DNA from 3 places in the Crossiella sp. NPDC003009 genome. Region 3 is predicted to be linked to each of the others. Evidence: riboswitches for the same ligand, from Rfam matches in the RefSeq annotation. Region 3 holds a riboswitch; each other region holds the start of a gene.
The links. A riboswitch is a leader RNA that binds a small molecule or an ion and turns the genes downstream of it on or off. The one in region 3 is predicted to bind S-adenosylmethionine.

Region 1 (3,264 bases), on a different contig from region 3:
CGCTGCGGGAGCTGTTGCCGGCCAACGTGATCACCCGGGACCTGGACCGGCTGGCCGGGCTCCAGCAGGCCGACGGCGGCTGGCTGGTGGACTTCGCCTCCGCCTCGCCCGCGGGCGCGCTGGAGTGGCGGGGTTATGCGACGGTGCACGCGGTGAAGATCCTGCTGGCCAACGACTGGGGTGCGGTCGGCTAGGCCATTCGGCCGACATCGTTTGGGGCCTGACGGCTCGCGCCCAACTGGCTAACTTCATGGCTCCTTCACCCGAAAGGGTGCCCCCTGTAAGGAGTCCACGATGTCGGGGAACCGCCGTCCCACCTGGCTGCTCGCCGCCGCGCTGCTCTCCGGCGGCCTGCTGCTCGCACCCGCCGCGGTGGCCACGCCGCTGGCGGACCCGGTGCTCGCCCTGCCCTTCGCCACCGGCCAGCAGACCTACTCGGCCGGCGTGCACTCGGACAACGGGCAGAGCGGGGTCAAGAACGCGATCGACTTCTCGCCCAGTGACGGCGTCGCCCGCTCGGCGGCCGAGGGCACGGTGCGGATCCAGCGCTGCTCCGGCGGCGACTGGGTCACCGTGGACCACGCGGGCGGCTGGCGCACCGGCTACTACCACCTTGAGGACATCCAGGTCCACGACGGGCAGTCCGTCTCGGCCGGGACCCCGTTGGGGCGCACCGGGAACGCGCTGCCCTGCGGCGGGTCCAGCAGCGGTGCGCACGTGCACTTCACGCTGTGGCAGCTGGGCGCGGTGCCCAGCGCGGACGCCGACTGGAGTGGACTGTCCTACGAGGACGTTAGCACCTGGGTCGCGGCCGAGGCCGGGGTGCCGGTGGACGGGAAGGTGCTGGGCGCCTGGCGGTTCCACGCCGGGGCGCAGCAGTACGCCGGGCGCGCGGAGCGGGTCGGCGACGGGTTCAGCGTGTCGCTGCCCGGCCGGTTCCGGGTCTGAGCGCGGCGACCGGGACGGCCCGTGGTGAGGCCGTCCCGGTGGTGTGCGTCACTGCGCGCTCAGCCGCGGTAGAACCATTCCTGCACTTCGTAGTCCGGCCGGTTCGGGTCGACGAAATCAGTTCTCCAGGCAATCCAGAGTTGGCCGGGACGGTATTGCGACATCTTCGCCCAGACGTGCCGCTTGGCGTATCCCTGGTCGTAGAAGGCGTGGATGTGACCGGTGGACTGGCGGAACTCGGAATTGCTCCAGCCCCAGTCGCAGTTGGTCGGTGAGCACTTCCCGAACAGGCGCATGGTCCAGCCCGCGTCGTGCACGATGCGGCAGATCGAGCCTTCGCAGACGGTGACCGACTGGCAGTCCCGCAGCTCGGCCCTGGCGATGCCGGTGGCGTTCGGGTCCGCGTTGTTCCAGTTGCCGTGCTCGACGGCGTGACCACTGCAAAGAAGCGGAGCGGCGAGGCCGTTGGGTGCCGCGAGCTTGGTCGTGACCCCGGCCGGCGCGGTCTCGGCCGGGATCGGCGGTTCGGCGGGCGCGGCCTGTGCCGCGGCCGCCGCGCCCAGTGCCGCGCTGCTCATCATCATCGTCGCCACGGCTAATCGCACGAAGCCGCGCCGAATTCTGCTGGTGCCGTTTCTCTCCATGAAAGCCCCCTGGTGCGGAATTCCCGGGCGGATTCACCCGTCCGGCCAGGTTAGGGCGGGTCGAAATATCAACTCGGCGTCGCATGGGAATTCGCCCCAACCGGTGCCCGGCCAGCTGCCCGTTCGGCGAAGCCGGGTGGCCAGCGGCTTCCCGGTATCTGGAAAGGGGGCTTCCCAAGTCGCCGGTCCGTCGGCTAACTTCGGGGCCAAGGTCATGAGTACCAGCGCACAGCCCCGGCTTGCTGGTCGGCAACCCTCCTACCGCGGTGGGGTGCTCCGGGTGAGGACCTGGTCCGTCGCGAGGTGCGGCGGGCAAGCGCGGACCTCCTGGCAGGTCCGATCAGGACCCCGGAGGGTTGTATGTCGCTCGCTGTCATCCCCGCGCAGGCCACCGCCACCACCGCTGCCGCGACCACCACTGCCGCCGTGCCCGCCGTCGTCGGCGCGCACACCGCGGTGCCGCTGGTCACCGGGGAGCGGGTGACCTACGCCAACCTCGACCACGCGGCCAGCGCGCCGTGTCTGGCCGCGGTGCGCGACGCGGTGGACGAGCTGCTGCCCTACTACGCCAGCGTGCACCGCGGCGCCGGGTTCGCCTCGCAGGTGTGCACCAAGGTGTACGAGCAGGCCAGGGACGTGGTGCGGCGATTCGTCGGGGCGCACGCCAGCGACGTGGTGGTCTTCACCCGCAACAGCACCGACGCGCTGAACCTGCTGGCCCGCAGCGTGCCCAGGGGCACCAGCGTGGTCACCTTCGACACCGACCACCACGCCGCGCTGCTGCCGTGGCGCGGCCCCAGGGTCACCCGGATCGCCACCCCGGACACCCCGCAGGGCGCCATCGGCGCGCTGGCCGAGGCGTTGCGCAACACGCCGGAGGGCGCGCGGCTGGTGGTGCTGACCGGGGCGTCCAACGTGACCGGTGAGCTGTGGCCGGTGCGCGAGCTGGCCGCGGTGGCCCGCCGCTTCGGCGCGCGGATCGTGCTGGACGCCGCGCAGCTGGCCCCGCACCGCCCGGTGGACATCCAGCAGCTCGACGTGGACTACGTGGTGCTCTCCGCGCACAAGCTCTACGCCCCCTACGGCAGCGGCGCGCTGGTCGGCCGGGCGGACTGGCTGCACCAGGCCGAGCCGTACCTGGTCGGCGGCGGCGCCACCAAGCACGTGGTGGACTGGGGCGACCACCTGGGCGTGGGCTGGGCGCCCGCGCCGGAGCGGCACGAGGCCGGTTCGCCGAACGTGGTCGGCGTGCACGCCTTCGCCAGCGCCTGCCAGGCCATCACCCAGCACGGCTGGGACGCGGTCATCGCGCACGAGGCCGAGCTGTTCGCCCGGCTGCGCGCCGGGCTCAAGGCCATCCCCGGCCTGCGGGAGCTGTCGATCTTCGGCGCGGGGCAGGACCGGGTCGGTGTGGTGAGCTTCACGGTGGACGGTCAGGACCCGGGTCTGCTGGCCTCCGCGCTGTCCGCCGAGTACGGGATCGGGGTGCGCGACGGCGCGTTCTGCGCGCACATCGCCACCCGGCGGCTGCTGGGCCAGGCCGGGTCGGACAGCGACCGCGCGCTGCGGGTCAGCCTGGGTCTGGGCACCACCGCCGAGCACGTGGACCGGGTGCTGCTGGCGCTGCGCGAGCTGGTCGAGCACGGGCCGGGCTGGAAGTACGAGATCGTGG
Region 2 (3,264 bases), on a different contig from region 3:
CCAGCGGCACCGCTCTCAACGACGCCTCACTGGTCATCCGCGCGCACACCACCGCGGGCCGGGTCCTGCTCACCGGCGACATCGAACTAGCCGGTCAAGCAGACCTGTTGGCGGACAAGGGATCCGAGCTGTCCGCCGACATCCTCAAGGTCCCCCACCACGGCTCCCGCTACAGCCTGCCCAGGTTCCTGGCCACCGTCCGGCCCCGGGTCGCGCTGATCAGCGTCGGCGCGGACAACGACTACGGCCACCCCAGCCCGCTGATCCTGGACGCCCTCCACACCCAGGGCACCCAGGTTCTGCGCACCGACCAAGACGGCGACCTGGCCATCGCCCCCAGCCCGCAGGGCCCGGTGATTTCCCGCCACGGCAAAGAAAAATCCCGGACACCCAGATGACCCAGCCGATCCGCCGCAGCCCCACGCCGTCCGCCACGAACACACACGGCGTGCCACCCGGTCGCAAGAACCGGCCGGCACGCCGTGCGGCGAAGCGTGGGATCAGAGGCCGAGGGCCTCGCGGACCGCCGCGGCCGACGGCGGGACGGTGGCGCGGGGGCCGATCCGGTCCTGCACCGCGTCCAGGGTCTTCAGGCCGTCGCCGGTGATCAGCAGGACGGTCTCGGCGTCCGGGTCGAGCTGGCCGGTCTCGATGAGCTTCTTGGCCGTCGCGACGGTCACGCCGCCCGCGGTCTCGGCGAAGATGCCCTCGGTGCGGGCGAGCAGCCGGATGCCCTCGACCACCTCTTCATCGGAGACGTTCTCGATGGCGCCGTTGGTGCGGCGGACCGTGTCGAGCACGTACGGGCCGTCGGCGGGGGCGCCGATGGCCAGGGAGCGGGCGATGGTGTCCGGCTTGACCGGGGTCACCACGTCGTGGCCTGCCTTGAAGGCGGCGGCGACGGGGGAGCAGCCGGTGGCCTGGGCGCCGAAGACGCGGTACGGGCTCTGCTCGACCAGGCCGAGCTCGCCCAGTTCGCGGAAGCCCTTGTCGACCTTGGTCAGCTGGGAGCCGGAGGCGATGGGCACCACGATCTGGTCCGGCAGCCGCCAGCCGAGCTGCTCGGCGACCTCGTAGCCCAGGGTCTTGGAGCCTTCGGCGTAGTAGGGCCGGACGTTGACGTTGACGAACGCCCAGTCCTCGTGGTCCGCGGCCAGTTCGGTGGCCAGGCGGTTCACGTCGTCGTAGTTGCCGTCGACGGCGATCAGGGCGCCGTCGTACACGGCGGTGGTGAGGATCTTGGCCCGCTCCAGCGAGGACGGGATCAGCACCACCGACTCCCAGCCGGCGCGGGCGGCGGCCGCGGCCACGGCGTTGGCCAGGTTGCCGGTGGAGGGGCAGGCCAGGACCTTGAAGCCCAGTTCGCGGGCGGCGGCCAGGGCCACCGCGACCACGCGGTCCTTGAACGAGTGGGTGGGGTTGCCGGTGTCGTCCTTCACCCAGATCCGGCGGACGCCCAGCGCCTTGGCCAGGCGGTCCGCGCGGACCAGCCTGGTACAGCCGGGGTCGGTGTTCGGGTGGGCGTCCACAGTGGACGGCACCGGGAGCAGGTTGCGGTAGCGCCAGATCGACTGCGGGCCCGCCTCGATGTCCTCCCGGCGGACGGTCCCGAAGTCGTAGCCGACCTCAAGGGGACCAAAACACTCGGCACAGGCGAACTCGGCGGCGAGTGGGACCTGGTGGCCGCACTCCCGGCAGACCAGGCTGCGCGCCGGGCCGAGGTCAAGGGTCTGCTGGGCGCTGCTGGGCGCCTCGATGGTCGTCATCGCGAGGTATCTCCTCATCTTTCCCGCTGTCGCGGGGCGGATTTGGCACCGTGTTCACCTGCTCCCTCGCGGAATTCGCGTTGAGCCTGTGCCGGTTGCCGGGGTGTCGTAGGGCCGATCCCTCTACCCCTCTGGATGAGCTGTATTCAGTTGTCTGTGGCTCACCGTACGGCACGGTCGCCACTGAGAGCTACCGCCAGCCCAGTATGCGGGAGGCCGCAGGGCTGTCAGACCCCCGTGAAAGGATTGCCGGTGTGAGCGCCCCAGCCGTCACCCCCGAGCCGCTGCACCTAGTGATCGGGGAAGAGGAACTGCTGGTCGAGCGGGCCGTGAAGGCGTCGTTCGACGCGGCACGGCTGGCCGATCCGCAGGCCGAGCTGACCAAGGTCCGGGTGACCGACCTCACGCCGCCGGAGCTGATCGAGCTGGTGAGTCCCTCCCTGTTCGCTGAGGGCCGGGTCATCGTCCTGGAGGCCGCGCAGGAGGCGGGCAAGGAGATCGCGGAGGCGATCGGCTCCTACTGCAAGGCGCCCAGCGAGGGCGTGGTGCTGGTGGTCGTGCACAGCGGCGGCGGGCGGGGCAAGCTCGCCAAGGAACTGCCGGACGCCCTGCGCAAGGCGGGTGCCAAGATCACGACCTGCGCGAAGCTGACTAAGCCCGCCGACCGCGAGGCCTTCGTCAAGGAAGAGTTCCGCCGGGCGGGCGGGCGGGTCGACCCGGCCGGGCTGGCCGCGCTGATCGAGACCGTGGGATCGGACCTGCGGGAGCTGGCCGCGGCCGCCTCCCAGTTGGTGGCTGACACCGGCGGCTCGGTCGACGAGCAGGCGGTGCGCCGCTACCACCGGGGCCGGGCCGAGGTGACCGGGTTCGTGGTCGCGGAGAAGGCGGTGACCGGCGACCGAGCCGGGGCGCTGGAGGCGTTGCGCTGGGCGCTGCAGACCGGGGTGCCGCCGGTGCTGGTCGCGGACGCGCTGGCCGACGCGGTCCGGACCATCGCGCGGGTCTCGGCCGGCGGACGAGCCGATCCGTTCGCGCTGGCCGGTCAGCTGGGCATGCCGCCGTGGAAGGTCAAGAAGGCGCTGGGCCAGTCCCGCGGCTGGGAGCCCGAGGGCTTGGCCGAGGCGATGAACCTGGTGGCCGGGCTGAACGCGGACGTGAAGGGCGTCGCCGCGGACGCCGGATACGCGCTGGAGCGAGCCGTGCTGCGATTGATCTTGGCGCGACGGGGGCGCTGAGCCCAGGGCAGGGGATGGCTGCGGCTCGGGTGCCGCGGACGGCTGTCGCCCGGATGCTGCGGACGGCTGTCGCCAAGATGCCGAGGACAGCGGTGTCCCGGACCGGGGCGCTAGGCACCTGCCGCCCGGGATGCCTGGAGATGTGGCTGGCGGGGTTCCTCGGCTAGCGGCGCGCCGAGGAACCCCGCCGGGCCTGGCGGGTGGGCGGGGTTTGGTGGTGGGGGGGGGAGGGCAGGGCGGGGTTCAGCCGGCCGGCATCCGGC
Region 3 (3,264 bases):
GTAGGTGATGGCCAGGTTGCCGAGGCCACCGCCGCCGACCGCGCCCGCCATGGCGGAGTAGCCGATCAGCGCCACCGCGGTGACCCCGACCGCCGCGATCAGCGAGGGACCGGCCTCCTTGACCAGCACGCTGCGGACGATCTTCGGCTTGCTCGCCCCGGTGGTCAGCGCGGCTTCCACCACGCCGGCAGGCACCTCCCGCAGCGCGGACTGCACCAGCCTGGCCAGGAACGGGATCGCGCCGATGGCCAGCGGCACGACCGCGGGGCCGCTGCCGATGTAGCTGCCGGCCAGCGCCCTGGTCACCGGGATCAGCGCGACCAGCAGGATGATGAACGGCAGCGACCTGGTCAGGTCGACCACGAAGCCCAGCGCCCGGTAGACCAGGGGCTGCGGCCGCAGCCCGCCCGGCGCGCTGGCGTGCAGCAGGACGCCGAGCGGGAGACCGCCGAGCACCGCGAACAGGGTGCCGAGTCCGACCATCAGGCCGGTCTCGGCCCCCGCCTGGGCGAGCTTGTCGAAGACTTCCGCCCAGGGTGTTGCCTCTTTCACGCGGCTGCTCCTCCAGCGAGCACAGTCGGCCGGCGGCGGACGACGGCGCCGCGGTCGGCGATCCAGTCGAAGGCGGCGTCGGCGTTGGCTCCGGTCAACGCGACCCGGAACCGGGCCACGGGGGTGTCGGCCAGGCGGGTCATGCCGCCGCCCAGCAGGTTCAGGTCCACCTCGAAGCGGCTGGCCGCCTCGGGCAGCAGCGCGCCGACGGCGGCGAAGCCGACCAGCACCACGTCGGCCACCCGGTCGAAGCGGGCGTCGGTGTCCCCGGCGCGCACGATGTCCTCCACGCCGGGCAGCAGCGCGCCCGAGGTGCGCGAGCCGGCCTGGGTGACCAGGTCGAGCACCTTGCCGTGCTCGACCACCTGGCCGCGGTCCAGCACCGCGACGTCATCGCAGATCCGGCGGACCACGCCCATGTCGTGGGTGACCACCAGCACGGTCACGCCCAGTTCGGCGCGGGCCCGGTCCAGCACGGTGAGCACCGAGGCGGTGGTGTCCGGGTCCAGCGCGGAGGTGGGCTCGTCGGCCAGCAGCACCGAGGGGTTGGCGGCCAGCGCGCGGGCGATGGCCACCCGCTGCCGCTGCCCGCCGGAGAGCTGGTCGGGGTAGCTGCCCGCCTTGTCGGCCAGGCCGACCAGGTCCAGCAGCTCGACCACCCGCTTGCGCCTGGACTCCACCGGCGCGCCGGCGGCCTCCAGCGGCAGCGCGATGTTGCCCGCCGCGGTGCGCTGGCGCAGCAGCGAGTCGTTCTGCGGCACCACGCCGATCTGGCGACGGGCGGCGCGCAGCGCGGAGCCGCGCAGGGTCACCAGGTCGGTGCCGTCGACCAGGATGCCGCCCGAGTCGGGCTGCTCCAGCAGGGCGATGCAGCGGGCCAGCGTGGACTTGCCCGCGCCGCTCTCCCCGACGACGCCGCACACCGTTCCAGCGGGGACCTGGAGCGAGACGCCGTCGAGCGCGACGGTCGTGCCACTGCGGCCCCGGTAGGCCTTGGTCAGGTTCTCAACTGTGATCACGATGTCTCCATGGCAGGGCGGTGCCGCGCTCGGCGGCCCGCGCACACCTGTGTGTCCGGTGCTCCGGACGTAAGCGGGTAGAGCGTGTGGAGGAGGAGAACGCCGTCAGAGCGGCGGAAGTCCGGTCAGGACCGACAACCGGAGACCGTACGACGACCGTGATCGACTACCCGTCGACGCGTCAGCACGCGCATGAGCTTCATGTCTGCTCCATCGCTCCTGGCGGTAGCACCTGCCCATTGCTGGGTGGTTGCTGCGGCGTCACAGATCCAGGTCTCTCGGCCGCTCGGGATGGATTACTCGAACAGTACAACTGAGCCAACAGAGGAAAAGCAAGTGCATCCGCCCGTTCGGCCGTGGTTCGTTCGCCAGATCACAGCTGTAACGGACAACCGAGCGTCGGCGAACGCACCCCTCGGGTTCAACGGGTCACGCGGCGTGGTTATTCCCCGAGCTCGGCCTCGGCCTTGGCGATTTTCACGTAGGCGGCGATGTCCAGCTGCTCGCCCCGGGTGGTCGGCTCGATCCCGGCCGCGGCCAGCACCCGGCCAGCCCGCTCGGCCGAACCGGCCCAGGAGGCCAGTGCGGCGCGCAGGCCCTTGCGGCGCTGGGAAAAGGCGGCCTCGATCACCGCGAACACCGCGGCCTTGTCCGCGCCCTCCGGTTCGGCGCGACGGGTGAAGGCGACCAGCGCGGAGTCCACGTTGGGCACCGGCCAGAACACCGCGCGCGGCACCGCGGAGGCCCGGCGCATCGCGGCGTACCAGGCGGCCTTGACGCTGGGCACGCCGTAGATCCGGCTGCCGGGACCGGCGGCCAGCCGGTCGGCCACCTCGGCCTGCACCATGACCAGACCCCGGCGCAGCGAGGGCAGTTCGGCCAGCAGGTGCAGCACCACCGGCACGGCCACGTTGTAGGGCAGGTTCGCCACCAGCGCGGTGGGCGCGGGCTCGCCGAGGTCGGCGGCGCGCACCCGCATCGCGTCGGCCAGCACCACCCGCAGGTTCGCCGCCAGCTCCGGCGCGCGCTCGGCGGCAGTGGCCGGCAGCAGTCCGGCCAGCACCGGGTCGATCTCCACCGCGACCACGCCCGCGCAGGCGGGCAGCAGGGCCAGGGTCAGCGAGCCGAGGCCGGGGCCGACCTCCAGCACCACGTCGTCGGCGGAGAGCCCGGCCTCCCACACGATGCGGCGCACCGTGTTCGGGTCGTGCACGAAGTTCTGCCCCAGCTTCTTGGTGGGACGCACGTCGAGCTCGGCCGCCAGCCGACGCACATCGGCCGGGCCGAGGAGCGAGACGCCCTGCGGCCCGGCCGGTGCCGGAGTTTCAGTCACCCGCCAGAGACTACTTGGGCAGGTTCAGCTTCGATGAGCAGTGCGGCCAGGCGCCGTAGCCGCCGCGGGCGTCGCGCAGCTTGGTGGCCACCGCGATCTGCTGCTCCCGGCTGGCCTGGTGCGGCAGGGCGGCGTACTGCGCGCCGCCGTAGGCCCGCCAGGTGCCGGCGTTGAACTGCAGGCCGCCGTAGTAGCCGTTGCCGGTGTTGGCCGCCCAGTTGCCGGTGGCCTCGCACTGCGCCAGCCGGTCCCAGACCGCGCCGTCCGGCGGCACCTTGGTGCCGACCCGGATCTTCTTCGGCTTGGCTTCCTTGACGACCTTGGTGCCCAGCTTCTCCCGGGCGGTCTCCTTGCCGTTCT

Region 1: it holds a riboswitch for S-adenosylmethionine, as region 3 does, so the genes downstream of both, ACWDY5_RS39065 (aminotransferase class V-fold PLP-dependent enzyme) here and ACWDY5_RS24880 (methionine ABC transporter ATP-binding protein) in region 3, are expected to answer to the same signal.
Region 2: it holds a riboswitch for S-adenosylmethionine, as region 3 does, so the genes downstream of both, thrC (threonine synthase) here and ACWDY5_RS24880 (methionine ABC transporter ATP-binding protein) in region 3, are expected to answer to the same signal.

The regions. Positions count from the first base shown of each region.
Region 1 covers NZ_JBSFUA010000071.1:27,216-30,479, forward strand. Annotated here, with positions in the region: gene ACWDY5_RS39050 (hypothetical protein) at 1-194, shown strand, start outside; gene ACWDY5_RS39055 (M23 family metallopeptidase) at 295-948, shown strand; gene ACWDY5_RS39060 (hypothetical protein) at 1,008-1,592, opposite strand; SAM riboswitch class IV at 1,803-1,917, shown strand; gene ACWDY5_RS39065 (aminotransferase class V-fold PLP-dependent enzyme) at 1,953-3,264, shown strand, end outside.
Region 2 covers NZ_JBSFUA010000055.1:47,209-50,472, forward strand. Annotated here, with positions in the region: gene ACWDY5_RS35955 (DNA internalization-related competence protein ComEC/Rec2) at 1-398, shown strand, start outside; gene thrC (threonine synthase) at 501-1,766, opposite strand; SAM riboswitch class I at 1,778-1,908, opposite strand; gene holA (DNA polymerase III subunit delta) at 2,021-3,001, shown strand.
Region 3 covers NZ_JBSFUA010000026.1:29,402-32,665, reverse strand. Annotated here, with positions in the region: gene ACWDY5_RS24885 (methionine ABC transporter permease) at 1-552, opposite strand, end outside; gene ACWDY5_RS24880 (methionine ABC transporter ATP-binding protein) at 549-1,571, opposite strand; SAM riboswitch class I at 1,779-1,869, opposite strand; gene rsmA (16S rRNA (adenine(1518)-N(6)/adenine(1519)-N(6))-dimethyltransferase RsmA) at 2,014-2,904, opposite strand; gene ACWDY5_RS24870 (transglycosylase family protein) at 2,915-3,264, opposite strand, start outside.